One region of the Micromonospora sp. NPDC007230 genome, then DNA from elsewhere that is predicted to be linked to it. Evidence: riboswitches for the same ligand, from Rfam matches in the RefSeq annotation. Region 1 holds a riboswitch; each other region holds the start of a gene.
The links. Region 1 has a riboswitch for cyclic di-AMP ahead of ACFYML_RS23860 (coiled-coil domain-containing protein). Riboswitches for the same ligand answer to the same signal wherever they lie in the genome.
Positions count from the first base shown of each region.

Region 2: it holds a riboswitch for cyclic di-AMP, as region 1 does, so the genes downstream of both, ACFYML_RS06855 (C39 family peptidase) here and ACFYML_RS23860 (coiled-coil domain-containing protein) in region 1, are expected to answer to the same signal.
Region 3: it holds a riboswitch for cyclic di-AMP, as region 1 does, so the genes downstream of both, ACFYML_RS11780 (coiled-coil domain-containing protein) here and ACFYML_RS23860 (coiled-coil domain-containing protein) in region 1, are expected to answer to the same signal.

Region 1 is NZ_JBIAFE010000018.1:47,841-57,916, reverse strand. Features, by position in the region: gene ACFYML_RS23890 (cellulose binding domain-containing protein) at 1-296, shown strand, start outside; gene ACFYML_RS23885 (maleylpyruvate isomerase N-terminal domain-containing protein) at 418-1,056, shown strand; gene ACFYML_RS23880 (hypothetical protein) at 1,109-1,513, opposite strand; gene ACFYML_RS23875 (STAS domain-containing protein) at 1,944-2,306, shown strand; gene ACFYML_RS23870 (SRPBCC family protein) at 2,409-2,861, shown strand; gene ACFYML_RS23865 (hypothetical protein) at 2,884-3,516, opposite strand; gene ACFYML_RS23860 (coiled-coil domain-containing protein) at 3,625-4,692, opposite strand; cyclic di-AMP (ydaO/yuaA leader) riboswitch at 4,697-4,829, opposite strand; gene ACFYML_RS23855 (cation diffusion facilitator family transporter) at 4,974-5,888, opposite strand; gene ACFYML_RS23850 (HelD family protein) at 5,980-8,097, opposite strand; gene ACFYML_RS23845 (alpha/beta fold hydrolase) at 8,240-9,238, opposite strand; gene ACFYML_RS23840 (carbonic anhydrase) at 9,389-10,015, shown strand.
Region 2 is NZ_JBIAFE010000003.1:348,435-358,510, reverse strand. Features, by position in the region: gene ACFYML_RS06870 (acyltransferase family protein) at 1-947, shown strand, start outside; gene ACFYML_RS06865 (hypothetical protein) at 1,070-1,573, shown strand; gene ACFYML_RS06860 (hypothetical protein) at 1,717-2,502, shown strand; cyclic di-AMP (ydaO/yuaA leader) riboswitch at 2,793-2,934, shown strand; gene ACFYML_RS06855 (C39 family peptidase) at 3,137-3,982, shown strand; gene ACFYML_RS06850 (alpha/beta fold hydrolase) at 4,086-4,853, shown strand; gene ACFYML_RS06845 (peptidoglycan-binding protein) at 4,902-5,834, opposite strand; gene ACFYML_RS06840 (CDP-glycerol glycerophosphotransferase family protein) at 6,043-7,758, opposite strand; partial or broken gene ACFYML_RS06835 (D-ribitol-5-phosphate cytidylyltransferase) at 7,905-9,446, opposite strand; gene ACFYML_RS06830 (ABC transporter ATP-binding protein) at 9,555-10,076, opposite strand, start outside.
Region 3 is NZ_JBIAFE010000006.1:279,530-289,605, forward strand. Features, by position in the region: gene ACFYML_RS11775 (carbonic anhydrase) at 74-751, shown strand; gene ACFYML_RS11780 (coiled-coil domain-containing protein) at 817-1,836, opposite strand; cyclic di-AMP (ydaO/yuaA leader) riboswitch at 1,842-1,972, opposite strand; gene ACFYML_RS11785 (YibE/F family protein) at 2,127-3,434, opposite strand; gene ACFYML_RS11790 (hypothetical protein) at 3,633-4,136, shown strand; gene ACFYML_RS11795 (DUF305 domain-containing protein) at 4,220-4,843, shown strand; gene ACFYML_RS11800 (metal-sensitive transcriptional regulator) at 4,894-5,193, opposite strand; gene ACFYML_RS11805 (heavy-metal-associated domain-containing protein) at 5,344-5,553, shown strand; gene ACFYML_RS11810 (hypothetical protein) at 5,588-6,562, shown strand; gene ACFYML_RS11815 (heavy metal translocating P-type ATPase) at 6,577-8,847, shown strand; gene ACFYML_RS11820 (hypothetical protein) at 9,082-9,585, shown strand; gene ACFYML_RS11825 (RNA polymerase sigma factor) at 9,620-10,076, opposite strand, start outside.

The sequences.
Region 1 (10,076 bases):
CGACGTACCGGGTGACCAACTCGTGGGCGGGCGGCTTCCAGGGTGAGGTGACGGTCCGCAACAACGGCTCGCCGACCAGCGCCTGGTCGGTGGCCTGGAACTACGCCGGCGGGCAGCGGATCACCCAGCTGTGGGGCGGGACGTATACCCAGAACGGCACCCTCGTGGTGGTCGGGGACGCCGGCTACAACGGCGCCCTCGGCACCGGGGCCAGCACCACCTTCGGGTTCCTCGCCAGCTGGACCGGCACCAACCCGGTGCCGGCGCTGACCTGCACCGCGATCGTCGCCCGCTGACCGGGCCGCGCGGTGGCCGTCCCGTCCGCGGGGCGGCCACCGCCGCATCCGGGCCCGCGCCGTGGTCGATCTTGCTGAGTAGGCTCGACCCCTCGGACCCGTGACGAGAGGGGTACGCCCGATGCACCCGATCAGGACCGCCTACCTGACCGCCGCCCGCTCGGCCGCGGCGCTGCTCGCCGACCCGGCCGTGGCGAAGCAGTGGGACGCCCCGAGCGCGCTGGCCGAGTTCCGGATCGGCGGACTCGCCGGCCACCTCGCCTTCCAGATCCTGGCCGTGCCCACGGTGCTGGCGGAGCCGGTGCCGCCGGGCGAGCCGATCGGCCTGCTCGACCACTACGCCCGAGGCACCTGGATCGGCGCGTCGGTCGACGACGAGGTGAACGTGGGCATCCGCCGGTCCGGGGAACGGATCGCCGCGGACGGCCCCGAGGCGCTGCTGGCTGCCGTCGGCGCCGCGGTCGACGAGTTGGCCGTCGCGCTGCCCGCCGAGCCGGACGGGCGGGTGGTGCACCTGGCCCGGGGGCCCTGGTCGCTGGCGCTGGACGACTATCTCACCACCCGGCTGATGGAGCTGGCGGTGCACTCCGACGACCTCGCGTTCAGCCTGGGCGTACCCACCCCGGAGCTGCCGGCCGACGTGCTGGACCCGGTGCTCGCCCTGCTCGCCCGCCTCGCCGTACGCCGGCACGGCCAGCCGGCCGTGCTGCGGGCACTCAGCCGGGCCGAACGGGCGCCGGCGAGCGTCACCGCGTTCTGACGCGCCGACGGCGGTGCCCCGAACTCGGGACACCGCCGTCGTGGCGTGCGGGTCAGCGGTCCAGGCCGGCCGCCGAGTCCGGCCGGTCCACGTCCACGAACTCGATCTCGCCGAGTTCCCGGGCTCGGCTGCCGGCCGCCCGGGCGAAGGTGCCGGCCGCCCAGCCGACCGCAGCGCCGGCCAGCGCGGCGCTGATCAGCAGCGCCCAGGGCAGCGCCGGCCGCCGGCCGGCGAGCGCGTCGAAGGCCAGGGTGGCCCGGCGGCGGGCCTCCTCGGCAGCCGAGCCGACCAGGTCGCTGGCGTCGTCGGCGAGGCCGGAGCCGTTGCGGCGGGCGGACCGCGCGGCGCCCCGGACACTGTCGCCGGCGGCGTCGACAGCGGAGAACAACTGCTGCCACGCGTGGTCCGCGATCCGCTCGGGCTTGCTGCGACGGTCCAGCAGGGTGGATCCGAACATGGTTACCTCCTCGGGGTGCCGAAGGCCGACGGCCACTTCGGACTCCGGCGACGATCGGGCGCGGGACGGTCCGCCCATCCCGGCCAGTGCCCGCAGCGGACTCGGCGCAAACCACCCCGGCGCGCCCCGTCGCGGCCGACTGGGGCAGGATGGGACAGACCACCCGAACGCGCCGAGGGCCGGGTGCGGGCCCGGCGAGCGGGGGGCGGCTACCCTGGGTCGGCGGATCGGCGACCCTCGTCGGTCGTTGAATAGTGAGAGCCTGTCGTAGCCGAAATAGGAACTGGAAGGTCCGGATTGGGATGCCCAGGTGTGCCCAGTCCGCGAATTGCTCATCCCGAGGGGTGGCGACCGAGGCCGTCGGAGGAATACTCTCGGTCGCGGCCCGCGTACTGATGAGGCGCCCGTACGGGCGAGTGGAGGTGTTCGCGTGAGCCTGTCGATCGTGAAGTCTGTTCAGCCGGGTGGTGTCGTCCAGATCGCCCCGCGGGGCGAGATCGACGTCGACACCGCGTACGAGGTGCGGGAAGCGATCGCCGAGGTGCTTGCGAAGGGCCGGCCCGCCCGCATCGAGCTGAACATGCGCCTGGTCACCTTCATCGACTCGGTCGGCATCAGCGCCATGGTCGCCGGCTTCCAGACCGCCGAGGTGAGCGGTGTCAAGCTGGTGGTCACCGAGCCGAGCCGGTTCGTGCACCGGCAGCTCTGGGTCACCGGCCTGCTCGGCCTCTTCGGCGCTCCCGAGCCGTACTTCGCCGACACCCCCACGCCCGAGGTGCTCCCCGGCGCCTGAGCCCTGCCAGGCGGACCGCCCGGACCGGGTCTTCCGACCGTTGCCAGCCGGCCCCCGGTACGGGACGATCGTGCCCACCGGCGACGGCTAGGGGAGTACGGCTTGCTCAGCAGCGACAGTTTCAGCTACACCGTGCAGGCTCGGTGCGCACGGGCGGAGGCGGTCGCCCTGCTCAGCGACCTGACCCGCCAGGGCGAGCTGCATCCGCTGATCGTCCGGGTCCGCCAGCTCCCGCCCCGGCCCGGCGCCCTGGCCAGCTACGCGATCACCGACCGGCTGGCGCTCGGGCCGCTGCACTTCCCGGTCACCTACCAGGCGGACGTGCTGGTCGCCAACGAGGACGAGGTGGTGACCGTGGCCCGGCAGCAGCCGGCCACCACCGTCCGCAACCACACCCGGCTGCGGGACGAGCCCGGCGGCGTGGTGCGGATCGACGTCGAGATCACCCTCTCCGCCCCGGCGCCGCTGTTCGGGTACGCCTTCCGGCAGGCCCGGGCGGCCCATCTCGGCCTGGCCAGCCGGCTCGGCGCGACCCTCGAGGGGCACGCCGACTGAGCCGGTGCGGCGACCCTACCGGCTAGGCCCGCCGCCCGGCGGTTTGCGGCAACTCCGGCTCGGCTGGCGGCCATGATTCGGCCTCCGCGCCGCCAGGCGGCGCTCCGGGCCGAATGAAGGCCGGTCTGACCCCGCGCCGCGACCGGAAGCCGTCGCTGGAGCCGTCGGCCGGCCGCCGGGTCGCCGACGTGGCGCGGCGCAGCCGTCCCCACGGCTTGTAGGTGGACAGCACGGTCATCAGGATCAGCAGGCTGCTGGAGACCGCCGGCGGGATGACCAGGTCCAGCCGGTCCCGGGTGGCGAGCTCGGGCCCCAGCTCGGCGAGCCCGCGCACGGTCGGGGTGAGCAGCAGCAGGACCAGGCCGAGCATCCCGGTGGTGATCGCGAACTTCACCAGCACCCAGCGCCAGCGCAGCAGGCCCCACGGGGTGAGCAGCGCGCTCGCCAGCCCGACCAGCCAGACCGCCACGCTCAGCGGCGCGAAGAGGTATGTGACCAGCAGCCCGGCGGCCGGATAGACCACCTCCGGGTCGGCGCCGCGCAGCCCGGCGATGCCGAGGGTGACCAGCACCAGGTCGGCGCCGAGCCAGCCCAGCGAGGTGACCAGGTGCAGGGTGAGCAGTGCCTTGCGCGTGGTGGGCGAGAGTCGGCTCATGCCCTCGATGCTCGGCCGTCGCCGGCCCGGCGTCGTGGGCCGCGCGACGACATCCGGCGTACGTCGGTGGGCGTACGGTGGCCCGCCGGGCGGCGGGCCACCGCGGGCTCAGTACACCGACAGGTGCACGTGGTTGGTGTGGTCGCTGGACGGGTCGCCGTTGCCCCCGCTGTACGCCTTCCACCCGCTGCTGGGCAGCCAGATCTGCTTGTACCAGATCACGTAGAGCACGGCGAGCGGGTCGGCATTGCGGATGAAGTACGCGGCCAGGTTGTTGCCGTACGTCTTGTCGCCGCCGGTGGCCACCCCGCCGAAGCCGTTCTTCTGGGCGGCGAAGTCGCAGGCCCGGCCCTTGGGATGCTCACCCGAGCCGCTGGGCCGGTAGCAGGAGACGTACCGGGTGAACCCGGCCGCCTTGGCCTGCTGGAGCGCGTGCAGCGTGCGCGGGGTGATGCAGCCGTCGGCGGGCGTCGGGTCGTTGACGCTGCACGACTCCGCGGGCCAGGAACCGTCGGCGTTGCGCTTCGCGGGGGTGGCGTTGGCCCGGGACGTGCCCTGCACGCTGCCGCCGGCGGTGCCGGTGGTTCGGTTGTTCGCCACCTCCAGCGCGCGTTCCGCCTGTGCCTTGCGCTTGGCCATGATCGCGACCTGCTTGCGATGTTCCCGGATCTCGCCGTTGAGCGCGTTCTGGGTGCGGGTGGCCTGGTCCCGGGTGTCGATCAGGTCGCGCAGGGCCCGGTCCTCGTGTGCGGCGACCTGCTGCAGGGTGAGCGCCCGGTCCATGAAGCCCTCCGGGTTGCTGCTGCCGAGCAGCGCCGCGGCGGTGCCGAGCCGCCCGGTCCGGTAGGCCAACCCGGCGAGCTCACCGACCTTGGCGTCGCGTACACCCAGCTCGCTGTTGATCGTCTTGAGCTGGGCGGTGAGCTGCTGCTGCCGGCTCACCGACCGGTTCAACGCGGTCCGCGCCTCCAGCCAGCCCTTGCTGGCCGCGTCGAGCTGCGCGCGCAGCGCCGGTGTGCCGCCCTCGTCGTCGCCGGGTGCGGCGGCGAGCAGGCCGGTCGGGGGAGCCGCCGAGGCGGGGGAGACCGGCGTGGCCGCGACGCCGAGGGCGAGCGCCGCGACGAGCAGGGCCGCCAACCGGGCGGCCGTCCTTCGTACAGGTGCCACTGGTGGCATTCACGTGTCCTTCCGTCAACCGCCGACCGGGTTAGCTGACGGGTTCGGGACGGAAGATCCCTACCGCTGACGCGGATGCACCCCAGGTACGTGGTTCCCCGGCTCGCCGTGCTGTGGCGATTAGGCGACGGCCACCGCGGACGCTGCTGGGCGTCGCCCGGCGGAAGCCGCGACCGAGCCTACCGGCGCTGTTCCGGCCCGTCGCCGTAGGCGGCGAACGGGAATCGGGCATAAGCCGGCACTAGTGCACAATAGCCACTTGGAATTAAGGTTGTCCTCAATTACCACTCGACGGATCCGCACGCGCCGGGTGACGCCCCGGGTTCGATCTGCAACGTGGCGTGATCGATCCGGAAGTCATCGTGCAGCGCGGCCCGCGCGGCGGCGAGCACCTCGCCCACCTCGGCGTCGGGGGTGGTGGTCAGGTGCGCCGAGGCCACGTCCATGCCGGAGGTGAGCGTCCAGACGTGCAGGTCGTGCACCTCGGCGACGCCGGGCACCGCGGCCAGCCGGTCGTGCACGGCGGTCACCTGCAGGTGTTCCGGGGCGGCCTGCACCAGGATGCGGACCGCGGCCCGGCCGAGCCGCCAGGTGCGCGGCAGGATGAACAGCCCGATCGCGACGGCCACCAGCGGGTCCGCCCACCACCACTCGGTGAACGTGATGACCAGGGCGGCGCCGATCACGCCGAGCGAGCCGAGCAGGTCGCCGAGCACCTCCAGGTAGGCCCCGCGCAGGTTGATGCTCTCCTGCGCCCCGCTGCGCAGCAGCCCGAACGCGACCAGGTTGGCGAGCAGGCCGAGCACCGCCACGGCGAGCATCGGCCCGGCGAGGACCTCCGGTGGCTCGCCGAACCGGCGGACGGCCTCGACGAGCACGTACGCGGCGACCGCGCCGAGCAGCACCGCGTTGGCGAGGGCGGCCAGCACCTCCAGCCGGTAGAGCCCGAAGGTGCGCTGCGGATCGGTCTCGGCGCGCCGGGTGGCGGTGATCGCGGCCAGCGCCATGCCGATGCCGAGGACGTCGGTGAACATGTGCCCGGCGTCGGAGAGCAGGGCCAGCGAGCCGGTCGCGAAGGCGGTCGCCGCCTCGACCACCATCAGGGCGCTGAGCAGCCCGAAGGCGGCCCAGAGCCGGCCCCGGTGGCGGTGCGCGGCGTTGGCGACCGTGCCGCTGTGGTCATGACCTGCGCCCACGCCCACACCCTTCCGTTCCGCACCCCGGCCCGACCCAATCTATGCTCACATCGCTATATGTGCGAGTGAATGGGGGTCGCCGGAGCCGCCGTCAGCCCACCGGGTCGAGGGTGGTGAGGCGCTGGGTGGCCCGGGAGAGCGCCACGTAGAGCGTGCGGACGCCGGACCCCGGATCGGCCCGGATCTCGCTCGGGGCCACCAGCACCACGCCGTCGTACTCCATGCCCTTGGCCTGGAGGCTGGTCACCACCTGCAGCCGGCCGCCGCCCAGCTCGCCCAGCCAGCCGGCGACCTCGTCCCGGCGCGGCACCGGCGTGATCACGCCGACCGTCCCCTCCACCTCGGCCAGCAGGGCGCGCGCCGCCGCCACGGTGGCCGGCGCCAGCTCGGCGGGGGGCACCGCCAGCTCGACCGGCTCGACGCCGGTGGAGCGGACCGCGGTGGGCAGCGGCAGGTCCGGGTAGAGCCGGCGGATCTCCGCGGCCGCCACTGCGAAGATCTCCGCCGAGTTGCGGTAGTTGGTGGTCAGCTCGTACCGGTACCGGCGGCGCCGCCCCAGCGCCTGGTCCCGGGCCCGGGTCAGCTCCTCCGGGTCGCCGGTCCAGGCGGTCTGCGCCGGGTCACCCACCACCGTCCACGAGGCCAGCCGGCCCCGCCGGCCGATCATCCGCCACTGCATCGGGGAGACGTCCTGCGCCTCGTCGACCACCACGTGGGCGTAGTCGCGGTAGTCCTCCGGGCGCTCGCGCGCCGCGGCCCGGGCCGCCCGCTGCCGGTCGGCGAACGTGCTCAGCTCCCGGACGCCCCCGGCGAGCTGGAACGGGTCGCGCTTCGGCTTCGCCCGCTGCACCGGCTTGCCGAGCAGCGCGTCCAGCTCGTCCAGCAGGGCGATGTCGGCGATGGTCAGCCCGGCCCGGTCCAGCGTCCGGTACGCCTCGGTGAGCAGCCGGATCTCGGCGCCGGACAGGACACCGCCCGCGTACCGGCGCAGCCGCTCCGGGCGGGCCAGCCAGCCGAGCACGTGCCGGGGGTGCAACCGGGGCCACCAGGCCTTCAGGAACTCGCGGAACTCCGGCCGGTCGATGATCTCGTCCTCGAACGCGGGCTGCTCCGGCAGCCGGCCGATCCGCAGCCGGCGGGCCTGCGCGTACAGGGCGGCGAGGACGCCGTCGAACCCGGCCCGGCGCACCTCGTTGCGGCGCGCGCCACGGGGCAGCACCTTGTTCCGGATCGCGTCCAGCTGGTCCCTGGTCAGGCGGAGCAGCTCGCCCTGGTAGAGCAGGCGCAGCTCGGTGGGGGAGTCCGGCACCGCGTCCCGGACCGCGCGTTCCAGCACCCGGCGCATCCGCAGCGACCCCTTCACCGCGGCCACCTCGGGCGGATCGGTACGGGTCGCCGACATGCCGGGGAAGAGCGAGCCGAGCGAGTGCAGGGTGGCGGTCTCCTCGCCGAGCGAGGGCAGCACCGAGGCGATGTACTCGACGAACACGCTGGACGGGCCGACCACCAGGATCCCGCCGCCGGCGTACCGGGCCCGGTCGGAGTAGAGCAGGTACGCCGCACGGTGCAGCGCCACCGCCGTCTTCCCGGTGCCCGGGCCGCCGGAGACGAGCGTGACGCCCGAGCCGGGGGAGCGGATCGCCTCGTCCTGCTCGCGCTGGATGGTGGCGACGATGTCCCGCATGCCCCGTCCGGTGGCCCGGGACAGGGTGGCCAGCAGCGCGCCGTCGCCGACCACCGCCAGGTCCGGCGGCGCCGACTCCGGGTCCAGCAGGTCGTCCTCGATCCGGGTGACCTGCTCCGCCGACGACTGGATGGTGCGCCGGCGGACCACGCCCATCGGCTCGGCCGGGGTGGCCTGGTAGAAGGCGGCGGCGGCCGGCGCCCGCCAGTCCACCACCAGCGTCTCGGCGTTCTTCCCGCGGATGCCCAGCCGTCCCACGTGCAGCACCTGCCCGGTACGCAGGTCCAGCCGGCCGAAGACCAGCCCCTCGTGCTCGGCGTCCAGCACGTACCGGCGCTGGGCGGCGTGGAAGACCATCGCGTCCCGCTCCACCAGCGCGCCGAAGTTGCCGACCCGGGCCAGCCGGTAGCCCTCCCGCTCGGCGTCGGCGGCCGACCGGCGCAGCTCCGCCAGCCGGGCGTACACCCGGTCGAGATGCCGCTGCTCCACGGCGATCTCCCGTTCCAGGGTCGTCTGGTCGCTCACGGCGGGGGCTCCTGTGGTCACGCGGCGGGTACGGCGGGCTGAATGAGGGTACGGGCCGCCCTCCCGGCCGTTGTCGCGGCCATGCCGGTGCCCGGCACCCGCGCGTGCCGGTTGCCCGTTATCTGGGCGTTCCCACCACGGGTCAGGCCGCTTCCCGGGCGCGGCCGGCACCGCCGGGCGCGACCGGCTCAGCGACCGGCTCAGCGACCGGCTCAGCGACCGGCTCGGCGGCCGGCGTGGCCGGCCGGGCCAGGGCCCGGTCGAGCACCGCCGCGAGGGCGGCGTTCACCTCGTCGGGCCGTTCCATCATCAGCATGTGGCCGGCGCCTGGGCACACCGTCAGCTCGGTGCTGGGCAGCGCGGCGGCGATCGACTCGGCACAGGGCGGCGGGGTGAGCCGGTCCCGGTCCCCGACCAGCGCGGCGGCCGGCACCCGGCCGAGCGCGGCCAGGGTGTCCAGCCGGTGCTGGGCACCGATCGAGGCGCGGAAGCCGCCGATCGAGCGGAGCGAGGCGTGCGCCACCGCCGAGGTGACCAGCCGGATGTCGGCCGGGTCGCAGCGGTCGCCGAACAGCATCCAGCGGATGCTCGGGCGCAATGCGCGGAGGAGGGCGTGCGGCGGACGCCAGGCGCCGCAGCGGGCGAGCATCCCGGCGCCGGTGGTCTCGGCGAGCCGGATCAACCGGGCGATGCGGGGCGAGAGCCCGTAGCCGGTGTGGGTGTGCCCCTCGGCGGTGGTCGACACGAAGACCAGCCCGGCGGTCCGGGCGGCGAAGTGCGCGGGATGGCGGTGGGCGTACTCCATCACCGTCATCCCGCCCAGCGAGTGCCCGACCAGGACGACCTTCCCGTGCGGGACGACCTCGTCCAGCACCGCGGCCAGGTCGTCGCCGAGCTGGGCCAGGGTGGCCGTACGCAGCGCCATGCAGCTCGACCGGCCGTGCCCGCGGGCGTCGTAGGTGACCACCCGCACCCGGTCGCCGTACCGCGCCCGCAGCGCGGCCAACTGCCGGTGCCAGCTGCGCCCGTCCAGCGTCCAGCCGTGCAGCAGGACCGCGGTGACCTCGGCGTCGACCGGCCCGGTCGCCGCCACGTGCAGCCGTACGCCGTCGGACAGCCGTACCTCCAGGTGCTCCGGCATGTCCACCTCCCCCGGGCCGACCGATGTTCACACACCGGCGTAACCCGGCGGTAACAACCGGCTACCCGCCATGACAGCACGCCAACCGCGTCGCGGAGAAGATTCCCGACCTCCCCCCGCACGGTCGGATCAGCGACCAGGCTGGAGGGCATGCCGCCGCCCAGCCCGACACCGGCCGCCGGAGCTGCCCGGACGCCGCGTACCGCCCTGGCCGAGCTGCTGGCCGGCAACCGTCGGTTCGTCAGCGGCCAGCCGGTGCACGGCCACGACGTCACTGCGGCCGCGGCCGTCGCCTCCGGCGACCAGCAGCCGTACGCGGTGGTGCTGGGCTGCATCGACTCGCGGGTGCCGCTGGAGGCGATCTTCGACCAGACGTTCGGCTCGATCTGCGTGATCCGCACCGGGGCGCACGTGCTGGACCGCGCGGTGTTCGGCTCCATCGAGTACGTGGTGGGGCAGCTCGGCGTGCCGCTGGTGATGGTGCTCGGACACGAGCGGTGCGGGGCGGTCGGCTCGGCGGTGGAGGCGCTGCGCACCGGCGAGCGGCCGGGCGGCTCGCTGGCGTACGTGGTGGACCAGATCGCCCCGGCGGTCCGGGAGGTCGGCGCGGACGACCCGTCCGCCCACCCGCGGGCCGTCCGCCGGCACGTCCGGCGTACGGTGGCCGCGCTGCGCGCCGACGACCTGCTGGCCGGCCCGGTCGCGGCCGGGCGGGTCGCGGTGGTCGGCGCCCTCTACGACCTGGCCACCGGCGACGTCGCACTGCTGGCGGAGTAGCGGCCTGGTCCGGCGACGCCTCGGGCCGAGGTCGCATCAGCCATCAGGGTCCGGAAACGAC
Region 2 (10,076 bases), on a different contig from region 1:
ACCGGGATGGTGAGCCCCGGCGTGCCTTCCTGCGTCGCCGGCTCGCCAAGATCTACCCGAACCACCTGGTCACCTTCGTGGCCGCGCTGCTGGTCGCGTTCTGGTTCGCCGACCCGGTCGGCCTCTGGGCCGCCATGGGCAACCTGGCCCTGGTGCAGGCCTGGAACCCCACCCCCGGCCACTTCTACAGCGTCAACACGGTGAGCTGGTCGCTCTCCTGCGAACTCGCCTTCTATCTCTGCCTGCCGTTCGTGCTGCCCTACCTGCGCCGGTCGCGCACCGGGCTGCTCCGGGCGGTGGTGGTCGCCGCACCGCTGCTCATCCTGGCCCTCTGGCCGGGTCAGCTGCTGGTGCCCGAGGAGGACCGGTGGTGGTTCACCCAGGTCTTCCCGGTGGCGCGGTCGCTGGAGTTCTGGATGGGCGTGGCCGCGGCGGAACTGATGCGCCGGGGCCGCTGGCGTGGCCCGAACCTCACCGTGGCCAGCCTGCTCTTCGTCGCCACCTGGGTGGTCGCCGCGCAGTGGGTCCGCGCGGAGCTCTGGGCGGCTCTGCTCGCGGTCGCGTACCTCCTGGTCATCACCGCCGCGGCCGACGCCGACGTGCACGGCCGGCGCACCCCGTGGCGGTCTCGTCCGATGGTCTGGCTCGGTGAGGTCTCCTTCGCGTTCTACCTGGTGCACGTGCTGGTGATGCAGGCCGTGCTGCGCCTGACCGGGCACTGGGGCGACGGGCTGCGCGGCGGGTGGGGACCGCTCGCGGTGCTCGGCTTCCTGCTGGGCAACCTGCTGCTCGCCGCCGCCCTGCACCGCTGGGTGGAGACGCCGATGATGCGCCGGCTGGGACCGCCCCGGCGGGCCCGCGCGCAGGCCACCCCCGCCGCACCGGTCGAGGTCCGCGTGCCACGGCCCCGGTCGATCGAGTACGCGGGGCGGCGCGACCCGCGCTGAGCGGGCCGCAGAACCACACCCCCGCCGTCGGGCCGGTGTCCACGCTGGCCGGTGCGCCTCTGCGGCGGTGCGACACGCCCGGGGACGGTGCGATACGGCCGGTTCGACGGTAATTTGGACCGGTGCTTCCGATCGCGCTCACCTGTCCCGTGTGGTGGGTGGCGCGCTGGACCGCGCGCATGCTGGCCAGCCTGGCCGTGGTCGTCGCCTGCTCGCTCGGCGCCGCCACGTTGCCCCTGGGCCCGGCCGCGGCGGCGCACGCGGCTCCCGCGGCGGTCGCCGTCGACACCGCGACCGTTCGGGCCGGGCACCTCGGCGGCACCGAGTCCGCCGGCGCCGACCCCACCCTCCGGGCGCTGATCCGCTGGTCCGGCGGGGCCGCCGACGCGGTGGTCCGGGCCGGGACCGGAGCGCCCGGCCCCGCCGCGCGGATCGGCACCGGATCGGCTGCGGCGACCGGGTGGACGTCGTCCGGCGCCGACGCGGCCGGCGACCGGCAGGCCGTCCTGGCCAGCGCACCGGACTCGTCGGTGCGGGGCGTCGTGGTCGCCCCGGCCGACCGGCACCGCGTCCTGGTCGGGCTGGTCCCGGCGACCGTCGGCTCCCGGGCCCCGCCCGCCCGCTGACGAGCCCGGCGGGCCCCGGCCCGCCCACGCCGTACCCGAACCTCACCCGCACCGGCCCGGTGGCGGCGCCCGTACCCGGTCGCGCCCCCGCCCCGCCGGCCGTGCGGACCTCTCCACCACGTCGTTCCCGTGAGGTGCCGACCATGAAGCAGACCCTTCTCTACCACTTCCTGACCGAGGTTCCCGCGGCCGCCGCCATCTGGTCGGCCCTGCTCGTGCTCGCCCTGGGGGTGCTCGCCGCCCTGGTCGCCCGGCCCGAGCGGGGGACTCCGCCGGATCCCGCCCCCGACCCGGCCGCCGTGGCGGCCGCCCGCCGCGCCGACCTGCGCCGGTACGCCGACGAGGTGGCGGTCGCCGCCGCCGGGGCCCGGCAGACCGCCCGCCGGTGGCGCGAGCAGTGGCTGACCGCGCACGACGAGGTCGACCGGGCCTGGCGGGCGTACGACGAGGCCGAGGCGGCCGCCCGGCGGTTCGCGGGGGCCGCCGTGCTGCCCGAGCCGCGGACGCCCCGGACGCCGGCCGAGTACGCGGCCCGGGAGCGGTGGCTGCACCACGCCGCCATGACGGCGCACTGGCAGGGCGACCTGACCGCCCGGCAACTCGCGGACGTCCTCGCCGGGCGCAACGGGTGGGACCCGCGCCGGCATCCGGCCGAGCAGGAGATCGCCCTGACCCGGGTGGTACGCGACGGCCGGCGGGCCCGGTGGCGGGCGGCCGCCGAGCGGGAGCAGCGGGCCTGGCGGGACGCCGAAGTGGCCGCCGAGGCGGCCCGGGTGCTGGCCGTGGAGGCGCACGCGGCCGCCGAGGCGGTGCGCCCCGGAGCGGTCCCGGTACGCCCCGCCGAGGCGGTGACCCAGACCCTCGCCCCGGTGCCGACCGGCGCCGTCGCGGCGCACCCCGCACGGTGGCGTCCGGCGCGGGTCGGCTGAATCGTTATCCGAATTCGGTGAGCCCGGTCACGGCGACCGGGTAAACGGTCAACCGGATCAGGCGGGGCGATCGAGCCCCGCAATTCCCCTTCGATCCCCACCCGGATGTCCGATAGGCACCCGCCGGTTCCCGTTAAAAACGGTCGTCCCATTGAGTCGGGTCAGTGACCGACTGTTCCGGTCTCGGTAACGGTGGTTGACGTTTACGCAGGTGGGCGCGCTTGGCAGGCGGCGTACCCACCGGTAGTGTCAGCGCGTCCGGTGCGGTTTTCGATCGCAAGTGGCGACGCCGCGCCGACCCGCTCAATCGTGATCTCACGAACCGGGGACCCAGTGCAACACCGGGGTGAATCCGCGAGCCGAGGCCCGCGGTAGGGCCTACTTCCCGCCCGAATCCGTCAGCTAACCCGGTAGGCGGCCACGGAAGGAGTTCCAACCTCGTGCGAACCACCCCCCGATCCTCCCCCCGCCTCCACGGCGCCACGGTGCCGGCGCTCGCCTGACCCGCGAGTCCGTTCCGGTAACCGACCCCCGCCGCCCGGTCCGCCGGGCGCTCTTTTCCCGCGGCCACCCCGCCCAGGAACGCGCGTGAGCTACTCCGCGCGTCGGGCCGGCGTGTGCCGCTCCGGCCCCCGTGGAGGAACACGTGAAGCACCACCTGAAGCGTCAGCTGCGGCGCCTCGCGACCGAGCGCCCGTACCAGATCGTCGCCGGCTCCGCCGCGGCCCTCGTGCTGGCCGGCGGCGCCAGCGCGGCACTGGCCGGCACGAACGACGCGCCGGTCCGGCAGGAGACCACCGCCGCCGTCGCCGAACTGGCCCCGCGCCTCGGTGACGTCGCCACCCGGAGCGAGGCCCGGGTCGCCGCCCCGTCCCCGACCGCCTCGCCCAGCGCGTCGCCGTCGGCGAGGGCCAGCTCGGCCAAGCCGGACCCGGACGTGACGAAGACCGCGAAGGCGAAGCCGAAGCCGCCGTCGACGAAGGTCCTCGACTACAACTACGAGGCCCAGACCGCCTACTGGAACTGCGGTCCGGCCGCGGTGCGCAACGCGCTGAGCGCGAGCGGCGTCGAGACCACCCAGGACGCGATGGTCGCCCCGCTGAACGCCGGCGAGAACGGCACCAACTCGGCCGAGGACACCACCCGCGGGCTCAACCAGATGGTCAAGGGCAACCCGTACCGGACCCACATGATCCCCGGCCAGGCCGCGACCCCGGCGCAGATGGACCAGCTCCAGGCCGACGTGGTCAAGGCGATCACCGACGGCCGCGGCGTGGTGGTCAACATCGCCGGCTCCGCCACCGACACCAACGGCGGCTGGCACTCGTTCCCCGGCGGCCACTACATCGCCGTGGTCGGCTACAAGGACGACGGCCGGACGGTGCGGATCGCCGACTCGGCGAACCCGGCGCTGCCCGAGTACTGGATCACCACCATCGATCTGGCGAACTGGGCCGGCACCCGCGGCTACTCCGCCTGATCCCACCCCTGCACGTCGGGCACCGGCTCCAGGAGCCGGTGCCCGACGTCGTATCCGGGGCCGGTCTCGCGCCTGGTGTCCGTCCGGTGGCACACTGCGCCGTATGGGCGACGAGACGGGTACCCGCCAGCTGCTGCTGCTGCACGGCATGGGCGCCACCGGTGAGGTGTGGCTGCCCTGGGCGCCGCTGCTGGAGCGCCGCTGGGCGGGCCGCTGGCTGGCCCCCGACCTGGCCGGGCACGGCTGGTCGCCGCAACTGCCGGCGTACTCCTTCGAGGCGCTCGCGGACCGGGTGGTGGCGGGGCTCGGCCCGGTCGCCGACCGGCTCGGCCCCCGGGACCGGCTGGTGGTGCTCGGGCACTCGCTCGGCGGGGTGGTGGCGCTGGCGCTGGCCGCACGGACGCGGCAGCTTCCGATCGACGGGGTGGTCGGGCTCGGCATCAAGGTCGCCTGGTCGCCGGCCGAGCTGGACAAGGCCCGCGAGCTGGCCCAGCGGCCGGTGACCTGGTTCGCCAGCCGGGACGAGGCGGCCCGCCGTTACCTGCGGGTGGCCGGGCTGACCGGGCTGTTCGCCCCCGACCACCCGGTGGTGGACGCCGGGCTGCGCCGCGAGGACGGCCGCTGGCGGCTGGCCATGGACCCGGCCGCGTTCGCGGTCGGGGAGCCGCAGCTGCCCGCCCTGCTCGCCGCGACCGACGTGCCGGTGCTGTTGGCCCGGGGCGAGCAGGACCCGATGGTGTCCGACGCACAGCTCAAGGAGTTGGGCGTGCCGATGGCGACGCTGCCGGGGCTCGGCCACAACGCGCACGTCGAGGACCCCGCCGCCATCCTCGACCTGCTCGCGCCGTTCGCGGCGCCCGACGGGCCGTGACGCCGTCGCCCCGCAGGCAGGGCGACGACATCACGACCGCAGGTTGCGTCAGTAGAAGCAGCCGGTGGCGGGCAGGGCGGACGGGGCGGGTGGGGCGACGCCGTCGTAGATGGCCAGCAGCATGTTCTGCGGGCAGCGGTTGGCGCCGTTGACCCGGACCTCCAGGTGCAGGTGGGGGCCGGTCACGTTGCCGGTGGCCCCGGTGTAGCCGAGGACCTGGCCGGCGCTGACCCGGGAGCCGGCGGCGACCGAGCGCGAGTTCAGGTGGCAGTAGAGGTAGTAGGCGCCGTCGTCGGCGGTGATGCCGATGCCGAGGCCACAGCTGCCGCCGACGTGCCCGATCGTCCCGGAGGTGATCGCGTACGTGGTCGTGCCGGTCACGGTGGGCAGGTCGATCGCCGGGTAGTCGTGGTGCGGATCGTCGTACTCGCTGCGGGGCAGCACCGACTTGCCGATGACCAGCCGGTAGTTGCCGGTGCCGCCGCTGCCGCCGGTCAGGTACTGCCAGGTGGTGGTGTCGACCGAGCCGCCGGAGAGGCCACGGGCGGACTTGAAGTTGTTCACGGCGTTGGTCGTGGCCGGGCCCCAGTCGCCGTCCACGGCCAGGCCGTAGCCGTACTTGTTGAGTGCGGTCTGCAGCGCGCGGACCGCGTCGTTGTTGGCCCCGGCGCTCAGGGTGACCACCAGCTTGCTCCAGGTCTGCGCGCCGATTTGGCCGTCGGCGGAGAGGCCGTTGGCTGACTGGAAGGACTTCACGGTCGAGGTGGTGCCGGCGCCGTACTGGCCGTCGACCGCGATGCTGTAGCCGCGGTGGCGGAGCAGGTACTGGGCGGTGGTGACGTTGGCGCCGGTCGAGCCGTTGCTCAGCAGGGGCCAGGCCGGTGCCGCCGCCTGGGCCGCGGTCGGGCCGGTCAGGGCGGCCGCCACGGCGAGCGCGACCGCGCCGAGCCACATGGCGAGCTGGCGGAAAACGCTTTTCATAGGTGCTCCTGTGGACGAGGGGTGGCCGGCGTGCGGACGCGCCGCATCGCCGGTAGGGGGCCGACTACACCGAGTCGGCTGGGCGCCCGGGAGCAAGTATGATGATGAAGATAAATATTTACAATGGTGAATATGTGGCGGTGATTTTCGACACGCCGATGACCGCTCCGGCCATTGGCGACGGAGCGGTCAGGCGGTGGGGTGTGGGTCAGGCGGTGGGGGACAGCGGCGAGCCGTCCGGCGTGACCGCGTCGGCGGCGCGCGGGGCCGGCGGGTTCCAGCCGGGTTCGAGCTGCCGGCGGGCGGCGTCGAGGAACGCCTCGGCGTACGAATCGGCGGGGAAGTCGCCCAGGTAGCGGGTGCGGGTGGCCCAGCGGGCCGCGGCCTTCGGGTCGGTGTCGAGCAGCTCGGTCAGCACCTCGTCCACGTTGGACATGTCCCGGCGCAGCACGTAGCCGGAGCCGGCCAGGGGGAACCGGGCGACGAACTCGTCGCCGTCGGCGCCCATGTCGGTCACCGCGTACGGCTTGCCGGAGTAGAGGTAGTCGGAGATCACCCCGGAGACGTCCGAGACCAGTGCGTCGGAGCGGTTGACGCAGTCGGTCAAGGTCAGCTCGCGGCTGGCCGCCGCGCCCCACAGGTGCGCCCGGCCGGTCTTCGCCCGGTCCGCGGCGAGCAGCTCGGTGAGCCGGGCCAGCTGCCGCGCCGAGGCCGGGTTCTGCGCCGTGTACGGGTGGTGCCGCAGGATCACCGTGGCGCCCCGGTCCAGCAGCCGGCGGAGCACCGTCTCGGCCACCGGAAGGGAGCAGTAGTTCGCGTCCGCGTGGTGCCCCGTCCAGGTCGGCGTGTAGAGCACCGTCGGGTTGGCCAGGCCGCGGACCGGCTCCCGGCGTACCCCGATCGCCTCCACCTGGGGGCGGCCGACCACGACGAACTTCTCGGCGGGGATCTCCACGCCGGCGCGGGCGTACCGCTCGATCGCGGCCTGCCCGGCCACGAAGATCCGGTCGAAGATCGCCGACACCGGGTTTGCGCTGGGCGCCTTGTCGCTGTCCCCGTGGTGCAGCTGCACGTGGGTCAGGTGGGCGAACCGGATGCAGTGGCTGTTCTTCGCACCGTGGTTGACGTAGAACGCCGCCCGCAGGCTGGGCACCAGGGCCTCGTCCATGGCCTTGAGCGTCGGGCAGAACACCACGGGCGCGCTGGTCGCGGCGGCGATCGCCGGCAGGAACTCCGGCTCCCGCAGCATGACCAGGAACGGCCGGCCGATCCGCTCCAGGTAGGGCAGCCACATGGTGACCTGGTATTCCGAGCCGGGCGGGGCGGAGAAGTAGAGCACGAACTCGGGCTGGTGGCGGCGCAGCGCCCGGCCCACCGGCCCGCCCCCGGCCGGTGGCCGGAACCGCCGCCGGGCCAGGTCCAGCCCGACCGCGCCGCACCCGGCCCCGACCAGCAGGGCGGCGACCAGCGCGAGCCAGGCCGGCAGGGCGAGGACGGCGGCCACCGCCACCACGGCGAGCAGCACCAGCAGCGCGTCACCGAGCCGCGCGGCCACCAGCGGTGCCCAGCTGCGGACCGGCAGGTTGGCCGCGCGGATCTCCAGCGCCCCGGCCTCGCGCAGCGGCCCGACCAGCAGCACCAGGCCGAGCAGCACCAGCGCGGTGGCGGCCAGCGCCGGATCGAAGCCGGCGTCGAGGCGGCGGGCGTAGCCGACCAGGATTCCGGCGGCGACCAGCACCGACTCGGCGACGCCGTCGGCGGTGGGCCGTACCCGGCGTTCCCATGCGGCGGCGGCCAGGGCGGCGACCGCGATCGCCAGCCCCCAGCCGGTCGCGCCGGTGAGCGCCACGACGAGGAACGCCAGCACCGCCAGCCCGGTGGTCAGTGCCCGGGCGAGCAGCTTCCGGACCAGGTCACCACGCATCGCTACCGTCCCTCGGTCGTCCGGCCCGACGCCGAGGCTGCGGGCAGCTGCTCCGACAACTCCAGCTCGGCGCGTCTGGCGCCGCGCCGCGACCTGGAGTCGTCGTCCGACAACTCCAGCTCGGCGGGTCTGGGGTCGCGCCGCGACCTGGAGTCGTCGTCCGACAACTCCAGCTCGGCGGGTCTGCGTCTGGAGTCGTCGTCCTCCGGCTGGGCGGGCACCACGGCGACCTGCTCGCCGGCCGGCTGCTCGCCAGGGGCCCGGCGGACGTCGATGACCTGCCCGGTCAGCTCGGAGACGAGCACGTCGAGGGAGGCCTGCGCGACCGCCTCGGCGGAGAGCAGCGTGTGCTCCGGCTCCTCGCCGAACGCCCTGGTACGCATCGGCGTGGCGGTGCGCTCCGGGTTGACGCAGTTGACCCGTACGCCGAACTCGGCCCACTCGTCGGCGAGCGCCTGGGTCAGGTTGACCAGGGCCGCCTTGGTGGCCGAGTAGAGCGCGTACCGGGCCCGGCCGCGGGTGTACGAGCTGGAGGTGTAGAGCAGCAGCTGCCCCTTGGTCTGCCGCAGGTACGGCAGCGACTGCCGGGCGACGGTGACCGGGCCGACGAAGTTGACCTGCAGGAGCCGGTCCATCGTCGCGTCGTCCATCTCGGCGAGGGCGCCCTTCTCCAGGATCCCGGCGGTGACCACCACGTGGTCGATCCGGCCGGTCGCCTCGAAGGCGGTCCTCAGCGCCGCGGCCACGTCCTCGGCCCGCTCCACGTGGGTGCCGGTGGTGGAGCGGCTGAACGGGAAGACCTGGGCGCCGTAGCGGCGGGCCAGCTCGGTGAGGTCGTGGCCGATGCCGTAGCTGCCGCCGAAGACCACGATGGTCCGGCCGGTCAGCTCCTCGGTGTAGCTGCGGTGGTCGCTCACCCGGGGCGCCTGCGCGGCGGCGAGCTGGAAGAGCTTGTCCGCCAGGTGCACGTCGACCGGGTGGGTGACCTTGATGTTCTCGTCCGAGCCGTCGATCACCTTGATCGGCGTGCCGGGGAGATAGCGCAGCACCACGCCGCAGTCGTCGGTGGCGGCGAAGTCCGGGTCGCCCTCGGCCCGCCGGTACGCCTCCCGGATCGTGCCGGACCGGAACGCCTGCGGGGTCTGGCCCCGGCGCAGGGTGGCGCGGACCGGGATGTCGGTGATGCAGTCGTCCTGGTCGACCTGGATGATCGTGTCGGCGGACGGGATGGCCACGTCGACCGCCGAGTACGTCCAGAGGGCGTTCACGCACTCGCGCACGATCCGGGCGCTGACCAGCGGGCGGACCGCGTCGTGGAAGAGAACGTTGAAATCGCCCGCACCGATCGCGTCGAGGGCGATGCGGGTCGTGTCGTTGCGGGTCTCGCCGCCCTCGATCACCTTGCTGACCTTGTGGAAGCCGGCGTTGGCGACGATCCGTTGGGCTTCCGCCACGTGGCCGGCGGCCATCAGCACGATGATCTCGTCGATCTCCGGCGCGGCCTCGAAGACGGCGAGGGTGTGCTCGACGATCGGCTTGCCCGCGACCTTCAGCAGCTGCTTCGGGATGCCCAGCCCGAGGCGGGTCCCGGTTCCTCCGGCGAGGATCACGGCCACCGTTCGCGAGGGGCGCCACGGTGCCGGGTTGTCCGGCCTGGCGTTCCGTGCGGTGGTGCGGTCCTGCGTCATTGCGGTCCTCACTGATCCACGAGCTGTCGGGTGCACGGCGTCCGGACGTGACGTCCCGGCGGCCGGCATCGCCCCCGAGGGCGACGCCGGCCGCCGGAACGGGCCGCCTCAGCGGCTGGCCATGTAGTCCTCGTACGCCTTGGTCACCTCGTCGGTGGGGCCGTCCATCCGGATCAACCCCGACTCGAGCCAGATCGACCGCTCGCAGGTGTCCCGGATCGAGCCGATCGAGTGGCTGACCAGGAATACGGTACCCGCGTCCTCGCGCAGCTGACGGATGCGCTGCTCGCTGCGCCGGCGGAACCGGGTGTCACCCGTGGCCAGGGCCTCGTCGATCAGCAGCACGTCGTGCCGCTTGGCTGCGGAGATCGAGAACCGCAGCCGGGCCTGCATGCCGGAGGAGTACGTGCGCATCGGCAGGGTTCCGAAGTCGCCGCGCTCGTTGATCCCGGAGAAGGCGAGGATCTCCGGGGCTGCCTTGCGGGCCTGCTCCGGGCTCATGCCCATGGCCAGGCAGCCGAGCGTGACATTGCGTTCGCCAGACAGGTCGCCGAGCAGCGCCGCGTTGACGCCGAGCAGCGACGGCTGGCCCTGGGTGTAGATCGCGCCCCGGCTGACCGGCATCAGCCC
Region 3 (10,076 bases), on a different contig from region 1:
CCGTGGTGGTCGAGGCCGCCTCTGCCGCCGGCCGGCTGACCAGGTCGTTTCGCGCGAGGACGAGGTGAGTGCAGTGCTGCCGACCAATCCCGAACAGGCGCTCGCCGAGCTGTTCGCCGGCAACCGGCGGTTCGTCACCGGCGTACCCCGTCATCCCAACCAGGACGCCGAGCATCGCGCCGCCGTCGCCGACGGCCAGCACCCGTTCGCGGTGATCGTGGGCTGTGCCGACTCCCGGCTCGCCGCCGAGATCATCTTCGACCGTGGCCTCGGTGACCTGTTCGTGGTGCGGACCGCCGGCCACACCGTCGGCCCCGAGGTGCTCGGCAGCGTCGAGTACGCGGTCACCGTGCTGGGCACCCCGCTGGTGGTGGTGCTCGGCCACGACTCGTGCGGCGCGGTGCAGGCCGCCCGCGAGGTGGTCGCCACCGGCACGCCCCCCGCCGGCCACCTCGGCGCGTTGGTGGACGCCGTCGTGCCCAGCCTGGCCCGGGCCGCCCGGGAGGGTGTCGAGGACCTCGACGAGATCGTCGACATCCACATCGCGCGGACCGTGGAGGCGCTGCTGGCCCGGTCCGCCGTGCTCGCCGAGCGGGTGACGGCCGGGCGGTGCGGGGTGGTCGGCATGTCGTACCGGCTCAGCGCGGGCGAGGTGCGGACGGTGGCCGAGGTGCCGGCCGGCAAGCCGAGCGCGACGCTGCCGGGCGCGGCCACGCCCGCGGACCCGGCGCCCACCGCCGTCGCCGGTTGAGCCCTTCCTGACGCCGAGGGGCCGCCCGCGCGGTGGCGGGACGGCCCCTCGGCGTGGTACTCCGGCTACAGCAGCGACACGTGCACGTGGTCGGTGTGGTTGGAGGGACCGCTGTAGGACTTCCAACCGGTCGCCGGGAACCAGATCTGCCGGTTCCAGATCACGTAGTAGACGCCCAGCCGGTCGGCGTTGCGGATCAGGAACGCGGCGAGGTTGTTGCCGTACATCCGCATGTCGTTGTTGTGCCAGGGGGAGAAGCCGCTGCGCTGTAGCGACCAGTCGCAGGCCCGGCCCTTGGGGTGCTCCCAGGGGCCGCCCGGGCGGTAACAGCCCACGAAGCGGTCGAAGCCGGCCCGCTTGACCTCCTTGTACATGTGCAGCGTGCGCGGGGTGATGTAGCCCGAGGTGGTCGGATCCTTCACGCTGCGCGACTCGGGCTTCCACCCCCCGTCAGCCGTCCGGCCGGGAGCGATCCGGGCGACCGGGGAGGTGGCCGCGACCAGACCGGCGGTGAAACCCCGCCCGCCGACCAGCCGCAGGGCCTTCTCCGCCTCGGCCTTCTCGCGCCGCATCGCGTTGGTCTGCTTCTGCTGCTCGCGGATCTCCGCATCGAGCGCGATCTTGGCCTGTTCCGCGCGGTTCTTCGCGGCGTTGACCTCGGCGAGCTTCTGCGCGTTCATCAGGTTCAGCTCGTCGAGGGCGGAGGCCCGCTGGACGAACGAGTCGGGCGCGTTGCTCTCCAGCAGCAGGGCCATCGCGCCGATCCGGCCGGTCCGATAGGACTGCGTGGCGATCTGGCTCACCTGCGGCCGCAGCGCGTCCAGGTCGGCCTGCGCCGCCCGGATCTCGAGGGCCAACTGGAGTTGGCGCTGCTTCGACTTGTCCAGCTTCGCCTTGGCCTGCAGGAAGCCGCGATTGGCGGCATCGATGACCTCGGTGATGAGCGGAGGATCGTTGTCCTCCTCGTGGCCCGATGGGTTGGGGGTGTTGGGTGCGGCCAGCGCCGGGGTGGGCCCGGCGACGATGGCGAACGCGGTGAGCACGGCCACCACAGGTGTCAACCAGCGGCGCAGGGGTGCCGTCAACAGTGTTCCCTTCCGTCGACCGCCGACCGGGTTAGCTGTCGGGTTCGGGACGGAAGTGGCCCCTACCGCTCGCGCGGATTCACCCCAGGTACCTGGTTCCCCGGTTCGCCACAGGGCGATTGGGCGGTGGTGCCGCTGGCGCCGGTGCGCGCCTTTGGCGGTTACCGGCAGCGAGGTTACCCGAGAGCCCGGTCGGGGATCTACGCCCGGAAGCCGACCAATCGCACGTTTTCGTCGTCGCCCTGCGTGACCAGCGTCGCGTTCGCGCCGGCCGGTCACGCTGCGGAGTGTCACCATGCCGCTTCCGTGCTCCTCTCCGGTCCGGATCGTCCGGCGGCCGCACCGCCGAGTGCCTCCAGCGCGTCGTGCCGTTCGGCCGGCGGCCGGGACGACGGCGGGCGGGCTCCGGCGTCCGTCGCGGCGCCGGCCCGTCCGGCGGTCCGGACCACCGCCGCCAGACCGGTGGTCAGCGGTACGGCGGCGATCAGGCCGAGCGTGGCCACCGCGCTCCGGACGATCTCCTGCGCCATGAACTCGCTGGTGAGGATCTCGCCCACCGGTCGCGAGTCGGCGACCAGCAGGAGCAGCAGCGGCAGCGACGCGCCCGCGTACGCCAGCACGATGGTGTTGACGGTGGAGGCGATGTGGGCGCGGCCCACCCGGGTGGCCGCCCGGTAGAGCTGCATCCGGGACAGCCCCGGGTTCGCGTTCGCCAGCTCGGTGACCGTGGCCGCCTGGGTGACGGTGACGTCGTCCAGCACGCCGAGCGAGCCGATGATGATGCCGGCCAGGAGCAACCCGTGCAGGTCGACGTTCTGCTGGAACATCGACAGCGTGGTGGCGTCCTCGCTGCCGTAGCCGGTCAGGTGGGTGGCCGCGGTGGCCAGGGTGCCGAGGATGCCGGTCAGCACCAGGCTGCCCAGGGTGCCGAGCACCGCCACCGAGGTTTCGGCGGTGATCCCGTGGGTCAGGTAGAGCACCACAAACATGATCAGCGCGGCGCCGACGATCGCCACCAGCAGCGGCGGCTGGCCGGCGCCGATCCCGGGCAGCACGAAACCGAGCAGCACGGCGAAGCTCGCCACCAGGCCGCCCAGCGCGGCCAGTCCGCGCCAGCGCCCGAACGCCACGATGGCGACGGCGAACAGCACGGCCAGCCAGACCAGCGGCGTGCCGCGCTGGTGCTCGGCGATGTTGTAGGTCTTGATCGTCGGGTCGGCCGGGTCCATCAGCTCGACGAGGATGATCTTGTCGCCGACCTCGATCCGGGATGCCCCGGGACCGGACGGGAGGGGTGCTTCGACCTGCCGGCCGGCGTCCGGGCCCTGCTCGGCGGCGACCGTCGCGGTTCCGCACGGCCCCGTGGCCTGGCCGGTGCCGCCCTCCGGCGTCGGCGGGCACGGCTCGGTCACCACCCGGGTCACCGTGCCGTGGTAACGCGGCAGGTCCGCGCCACCTGTCGGCTCCCGGCTGTCCCGCGGCCACAGCACCAGCGCGGCGACCACGGTCACCAGGAACAGCGGCACCACCGTCGCGACGAGGATCCGTCGCACCCCGGTCGGGGCGGGCGGAGCGGGACGGGTGTGGTCGGCGCCCATGGCGTGTCTCCCAACGAGTCACAGCGCGATACGTGTCACCGGGCTGGTCGGTTCACCGGGCCGGCGCTGGCGTCGGCCGGGGAGTGCAGGCCGGTCGCCGCCGGGAATGGTAGCCAGGCCCGGGGCGCGACGCAGGCGATGAGCGATCTCCGGTGGTTCCTGCCGGCCCGGCCCGCCGCACCCACTAGCGTGGTTCTCGTGCGTACGGCGCCAGCGGTGACGACCGGACCGTGGGTCCGGCTCCTGCTGCTGCTCTGCACCCTGGTCGGCCTGACCGCCATGCACACTCTCGGCCACGGCACGCACGCCTCCGGCGGCCCGGGGGACCACGCGGCGGCCAACCACGGCGCCCCGCCGGCCGCGGTGGCCGGTCCCGCCGCCCTGCCGGCCGCGGTGGCCGGCATGGCCGGCGACTGCCACGGTGACGGCTGCGGCCCGGCCCGGGTGCTCCCGCCGGCGGACGCCCAGGCCCGGCTGCTCCCGCTGGGTGATCCCGGCGGCGACCGGTCCGGCTGGAGCATCTGCCTGGCCGTGCTCGGCGCGTTCGCCGTCACGCTGCTGGTCGCCCTGCTGCTGCGGGCCGGGTCCCGGACCTACGGGCCGGCCGCCAGGGTGGCCCTCGGGGCCGCCCCAGGACCGCGCGCCCCGCCGCCCCGACCGTACGGGCTGCGCCTGGCGGCGGTGTCGGTGCTGCGCAGATAGGACGCCCGGCGCGGGAGGACCGGAAGACCGGTCACCCGCGTCCGCCGTCCGCTGCGTACGTTTCGACACCGAAAGGCTGTTCCATGTCCACTCGTACCCTCGCGCGTCGGGCCGCCCTGGCCAGCGCGACCGTAGCCGCCGCGCTCGCCCTCACCGGCTGTGGCGGTGGCGACCACTCGACCGCCGGCGCCGGCCACGACACGCCCGTTACGGGATCGCCCTCCCCGGGGGCCTCCTTCGGCGACGCGGACGTGACGTTCGCCCAGATGATGATCCCGCACCACCGGCAGGCCGTGGCGATGGCCGAGCTGGCCGACGACCGGGCCGCCGACCCCGAGGTGCGGAGGTTGGCCGGGCAGATCAAGGCGGCCCAGGCGCCGGAGATCGCCAGCATGACCGACTGGCTCAGCGCGTGGGGCCGGCCGGTGCCTCCGGCCAGTGCCGGCCACGGCATGCCGGGGATGGACCACGGCATGCCCGGGATGATGTCCGACGCCGACCTGGCGACGCTGAAGGCGTCGTCCGGGGCCGACTTCGACCGGCAGTTCCTGACCATGATGATCGCCCACCACGAGGGCGCGCTCACGATGGCGCAGGCGGAGCTGACCGGGGGCGCCAACCCCGAGGCCAGGGCGCTCGCCCAGCGGATCGTCGACGCCCAACGGGCCGAGATCGACAGCATGAGGAAGCTGCTCGACGGGCGCTGACGCGCAGCCGTTGGGGGCCGGACGCGCCGTCCGGCCCCCAACGGGCCTGGTCAGCCGCGCTTCATCAGCCGGCCGACGGCGGCCATCATCTCGGTGGCCATCTCGTCGGCGCGGCCCTCGGCCGCACCCTCGTGCATGCAGTGCCGCGCGTGCCCGTCGAGCAGGCCGAGGCCGACCTTGTCCAGGGCGGCCTGGATGGCGGAGATCTGGGTCAGCACGTCGATGCAGTAGCGGTCGTCCTCGACCATCTTCTCGATGCCGCGGACCTGGCCCTCGATACGGCGGAGCCGCGCGAGCAGCTGGTCCTTGCTGGCGGTGTAGCCCCGGGTCGGGGTCGTCGGTGCGGTCATGGCGTCCAGGATAGCGTACCCCTCGGGGGTATGGTACGGTCCTCTTCGTTGGCTGATACCCCCACGGGGTAGCGGTACAGTAGTGGCAGTGGTCTCTCCACCAATTACCCCCCGGGGGTATAGGGTGGGGGCGGCGAGAGGGGAGTTGCGATGGTCACCACCACATACCAGGTCCAGGGCATGACCTGCGGGCACTGCGTCAGCTCGGTCAGCACCGAGGTGAGCGCCATCCCGGGCGTCACGGACGTCCAGGTCGACCTGGCCTCCGGCCAGGTCACCGTCACCAGTGAGAGCCCGTTGGCCACGGACGCCGTCCGCGCCGCCGTGGACGAGGCCGGCTACGACCTCGTCGGGGCGTGACGGGTCCGCGGACCCGAAGGAACCGAGGTACCCCATGAACACGACGACGAAGCTGAGCGGCTTCGCCCTCGGCCTCGCGGCGGTGTTCGGCGCGGCGTACGGGGTCGGTCACCTGGCCGGCCCCGTCGCCCCGCCCGCCGCGACCCCGCACGACACCACCGACGGCGACCACGGTGACGGAGGTCACGGCGACGCCGGCCACGCGACGGCCGCCACCGACCACCTGCCCGGCGGGCTGCTCGTCTCCGACCGCGGCTACACGCTGCAGCCGGTGAGCGCCCCGGCCGGCGAGTTCGCCTTCCGGATCACCGGCCCCGACGGCCGGCCGGTCACCCGCTACGACGTGGCGCACGACAAGCGCATGCACCTGATCGTCGCCCGGCGTGACCTCTCCGGGTTCCGGCACGTCCACCCCGAGTTGGCCCCCGACGGCACCTGGCGGGTCGCCTCGCCGCTCGCCGGCGCCGGCACCTGGCGGGCGTTCGCCGACTTCACCCCGACCGGCGGCGTGCCGCTGACGCTCGGGGTCGACGTCACGGTCCCCGGCACGCTGGCAGACCGGCCGCTGCCGGCGCCCGCCACCAGCACCACCGTCGACGGCTACACCGTCACCCTCGGCGGCACCCCGCAGCCGGGCCGCACCAGCCAGCTCACCCTGACCGTGAGCCGGGACGGCCGGCCGGTCACCGACCTCCAGCCCTACCTCGGGGCGTACGGGCACCTGGTGGCGCTGCGGCAGGGCGACCTGGCCTACCTGCACGTGCATCCGGAGGGCACGCCCGGTGACGGGCGGACCGCGGCCGGCCCGGCGGTCACCTTCTCCGCCGAGGTGCCCTCGGCCGGGACGTACCGCCTCTACCTGGACTTCCGGCACGGCGACGCGGTGCACACCGCGGAGTTCACCGTCGTGACCGGCGACCCGGGCACGCCGGCGACGGGCGCGCCGGCCCCGACCACCACACCGACCCCGGAGGCCGACCACGGCACCCCGGGTCACGGGCACAATTGACCGGAGGTGCCGCGATGACATCGACCGCCAAGAGCGCGGGCTCTTCGTCCCTGCCGGTCGCGCCGAACCAGATCGAACTCGCGATCGGCGGCATGACCTGCGCCTCCTGCGCCGCCCGCATCGAGAAGAAGCTCAACCGGATGGACGGCGTCGAGGCCACGGTCAACTACGCCACCGAGAAGGCCACCGTCCGGTACGCCGACGACGTGACGCCGGACGACCTGATCGCCACGGTGGAGAAGACCGGCTACACGGCAGCCGTACCGCCCCCGCCGGCCCAGTCCCGGGCCGAGGCGACCGCCGAGCCGGTGGACGAGCTGCGCGGGCTGCGTACCCGGCTGTGGGTCTCGGTCGCGCTGGCCGTGCCGGTGATCCTGCTCGCCATGGTGCCCGCCTGGCAATTCACCTACTGGCAGTGGCTGTCGTTGACACTGGCCGCCCCGGTCGTGGTCTACGGCGGGCTGCCGTTCCACCGGGCCGCCTGGATCAACCTGCGGCACGGCGCGGCGACCATGGACACCCTGGTGTCGCTCGGCACCCTCGCCGCGTTCGGCTGGTCGCTCTGGGCGCTCTTCCTGGGTGACGCCGGGATGCCCGGGATGGTGCACCCGTTCCGCTTCGACATCACCCGCGGCGACGGCGCCGGCAACATCTACCTGGAGGCGGCGGCCGGGGTCACCGCCTTCATCCTCGCCGGCCGTTACTTCGAGGCCCGGTCCAAGCGGACCGCCGGCGCCGCCCTGCGCGCCCTGCTCGAGCTGGGCGCCAAGGACGTCGCGGTGCTTCGTGGCGACCGGGAGAACCGGATCCCGGTGGACCAGCTCGTGGTCGGGGACCGGTTCGTGGTCCGGCCCGGCGAGAAGATCGCCACCGACGGCGTGGTCGAGGAGGGCACCTCGGCCGTCGACGCCAGCATGCTCACCGGCGAGTCGGTCCCGGTCGAGGTCGGGCCCGGCGCCACCGTCGTCGGCGCCACCGTCAACGCCGGCGGCCGGCTGGTCGTGCGGGCCACCCGGATCGGCGGGGACACCCAGCTGGCCCAGATGGCCAGGCTGGTCGAGGCGGCGCAGACCGGCAAGGCGGCCGTGCAGCGGCTCGCCGACCGGATCTCCGGGGTCTTCGTGCCGATCGTGATCGCCCTGGCCGCCGGCACGCTGGGCTGGTGGTTCGGCACCGGGGCGGGGACGACGGCGGCGTTCACCGCCGCGGTGGCCGTCCTGATCATCGCCTGCCCGTGCGCCCTCGGCCTGGCCACCCCGACCGCGCTGCTGGTCGGCACCGGGCGGGGTGCCCAGCTCGGCATCCTGATCAAGGGCCCCGAGGTGCTGGAGTCGACCCGCCAGGTCGACACGGTGGTGCTGGACAAGACCGGCACGGTAACCACCGGCAGGATGACCCTGGTCGACGTGCTCCCGGCCGCCGGTCAGGACGCCGACGAGTTGCTCCAGTTGGCCGGCGCGCTGGAGGCCGCCTCCGAGCACCCGATCGCCCGGGCGATCGCCGACGGTGCCGCGGGGGCCGGCCCGGTGCCCCCGGTCACCGGCTTCGCCAACGCGGAAGGGCTCGGCGTGGCCGGCTCGGTCGACGACCGGGACGTGGTCGTCGGGCGGCTCCGGCTGCTGCGGGAGCGGGGTCTGGACGTACCCGAGGAGGTCGTGCGGGCGGCGACCGAGGCGGAGGCCGCCGGCCGGACGGCGGTCCTGGCCGGCTGGGACGGCCGGGCCCGTGGCGTGCTGGCGGTGGCCGACGTGGTGAAGCCGACCAGCGCGGCGGCCATCGCCCGGCTGCGCGAACTCGGGCTCACCCCGGTGCTGCTCACCGGCGACAACACCACCGTCGCGAAGGCGGTGGCCGCCGAGGTCGGCATCGACCAGGTGATCGCCGAGGTGCTGCCGGCCGACAAGGTCGAGGTGGTGCAGCGCCTCCAGGCCGAGGGGCGGACGGTCGCGATGGTGGGGGACGGCATCAACGACGCCGCCGCCCTGGCCCAGGCCGACCTCGGGCTGGCCATGGGCACCGGCACCGACGTGGCGATCGAGGCGTCCGACCTGACCCTGGTCCGGGGTGACCTGATGGCGGCCGTGGACGCCATCAGGCTCTCCCGGCGCACCCTCGGCATCATCAAGGGCAACCTGTTCTGGGCCTTCGCCTACAACGTGGCGGCGCTGCCGCTGGCCGCCGCCGGCCTGCTCAACCCGATGATCGCCGGTGCCGCGATGGCCTTCTCGTCGGTCTTCGTGGTGGCGAACAGCCTCCGGCTGCGGCGCTTCCGGCCCGTCGGCTGACCTCCGCACCCGCCGCCGGTCCCGATCCGCCCGGGGCCGGCGGCGGCGCCTCGCTCACCGGCATCCCGCCGGCCCGGCGTGCCGCGCGCCGACCGCGTCCGGCGGTCGCGCCGGATCCTTGGCACACTCGATCCGTCGCCGCTCGATCTGGCCGGGGCGCGGACGGCGGCCCAGGACGGAGCCCCGGTCGACCACGCGCCGTCACCGACGGCCGACGACCGTACGGGGAGAACCATGTCGGGTACCGCCGCCATCCGTGCCGCCGCCCTGGTGACCATGACGGCCCTCGCCACGGCCTGCCAGCCGTCGCCGGAGGAGGACACCGGGGCGTCGACGCGCAGCTGGGCGGCCCCGCCGACCGCCTCCGCCACCGCGCCGGCCCCGACCGCCACCGCGTCGCCGTCACCGGTGACCGCGGCCAACACCGCCGCGGTCTGTGCCGAGGTCGACAAGCTCATCATCGCCAAGAGCAAGGAGATCGCCGCCGACTCCGCCGCGGCCACCCGCCGGGACCTCACTCCGGAGCAGATCAACGACCAGGTCAAGGCGAATCTCGCCGACCTGGCCGACGACGTACGCCGGCAGGCCGCCCGGGCGCAGGATCCGGAGATCAAGGCGCTCGTGACGGACGCGGCGCGGCGGATCGACGTCGGGGCGAAGTCGTCCGCGCCGGTCACGTGGCTGAGCGCCAGCTTCGTCGAGATCCCGCAGCGGCTGGCCCGGGAGTGCCGGGCCTGACCGGTGTGCTGGGCCGGGGGCCGCTGTTTGCGAATCAGCGCCCCCCGGCCAGGCGCGCGGCGCGTACCTCCAGGTAGCGCTGCTCGGGCAGGCTGGTCGTCGCGCGCGCGGCGGCCAGGTACGCCTCCCGCGCCTCGTCCCGGTCGCCGGCCATTTCCAGCAGGTGGGCACGGACCGCGGCGAGCCGGTGGTGCCCGGCCGTGCGGTCGTCCGAGTCCAGCGGGGCCAGCAGGGCGAGCCCGGCCCGGGGACCGTCCACCATGGCCACCGCGGCGGCCTGGTTGAGGGTGACCATCGGGTTCGGCGCGATCCGGGCGAGTACCCGGTAGAGCGCGACGATCTGCGGCCAGTCCGTCTCCGCCGCCGACGGCGCCTCGGCGTGCACCGCCGCGATCGCCGCCTGCACCTGGTACGGACCCGGTGGCGACCAGGTCAGCGCCTCGGTCACCAGGGCGATGCCCTCCTCGATCCCGCTCCGGTCCCAGCGGGTG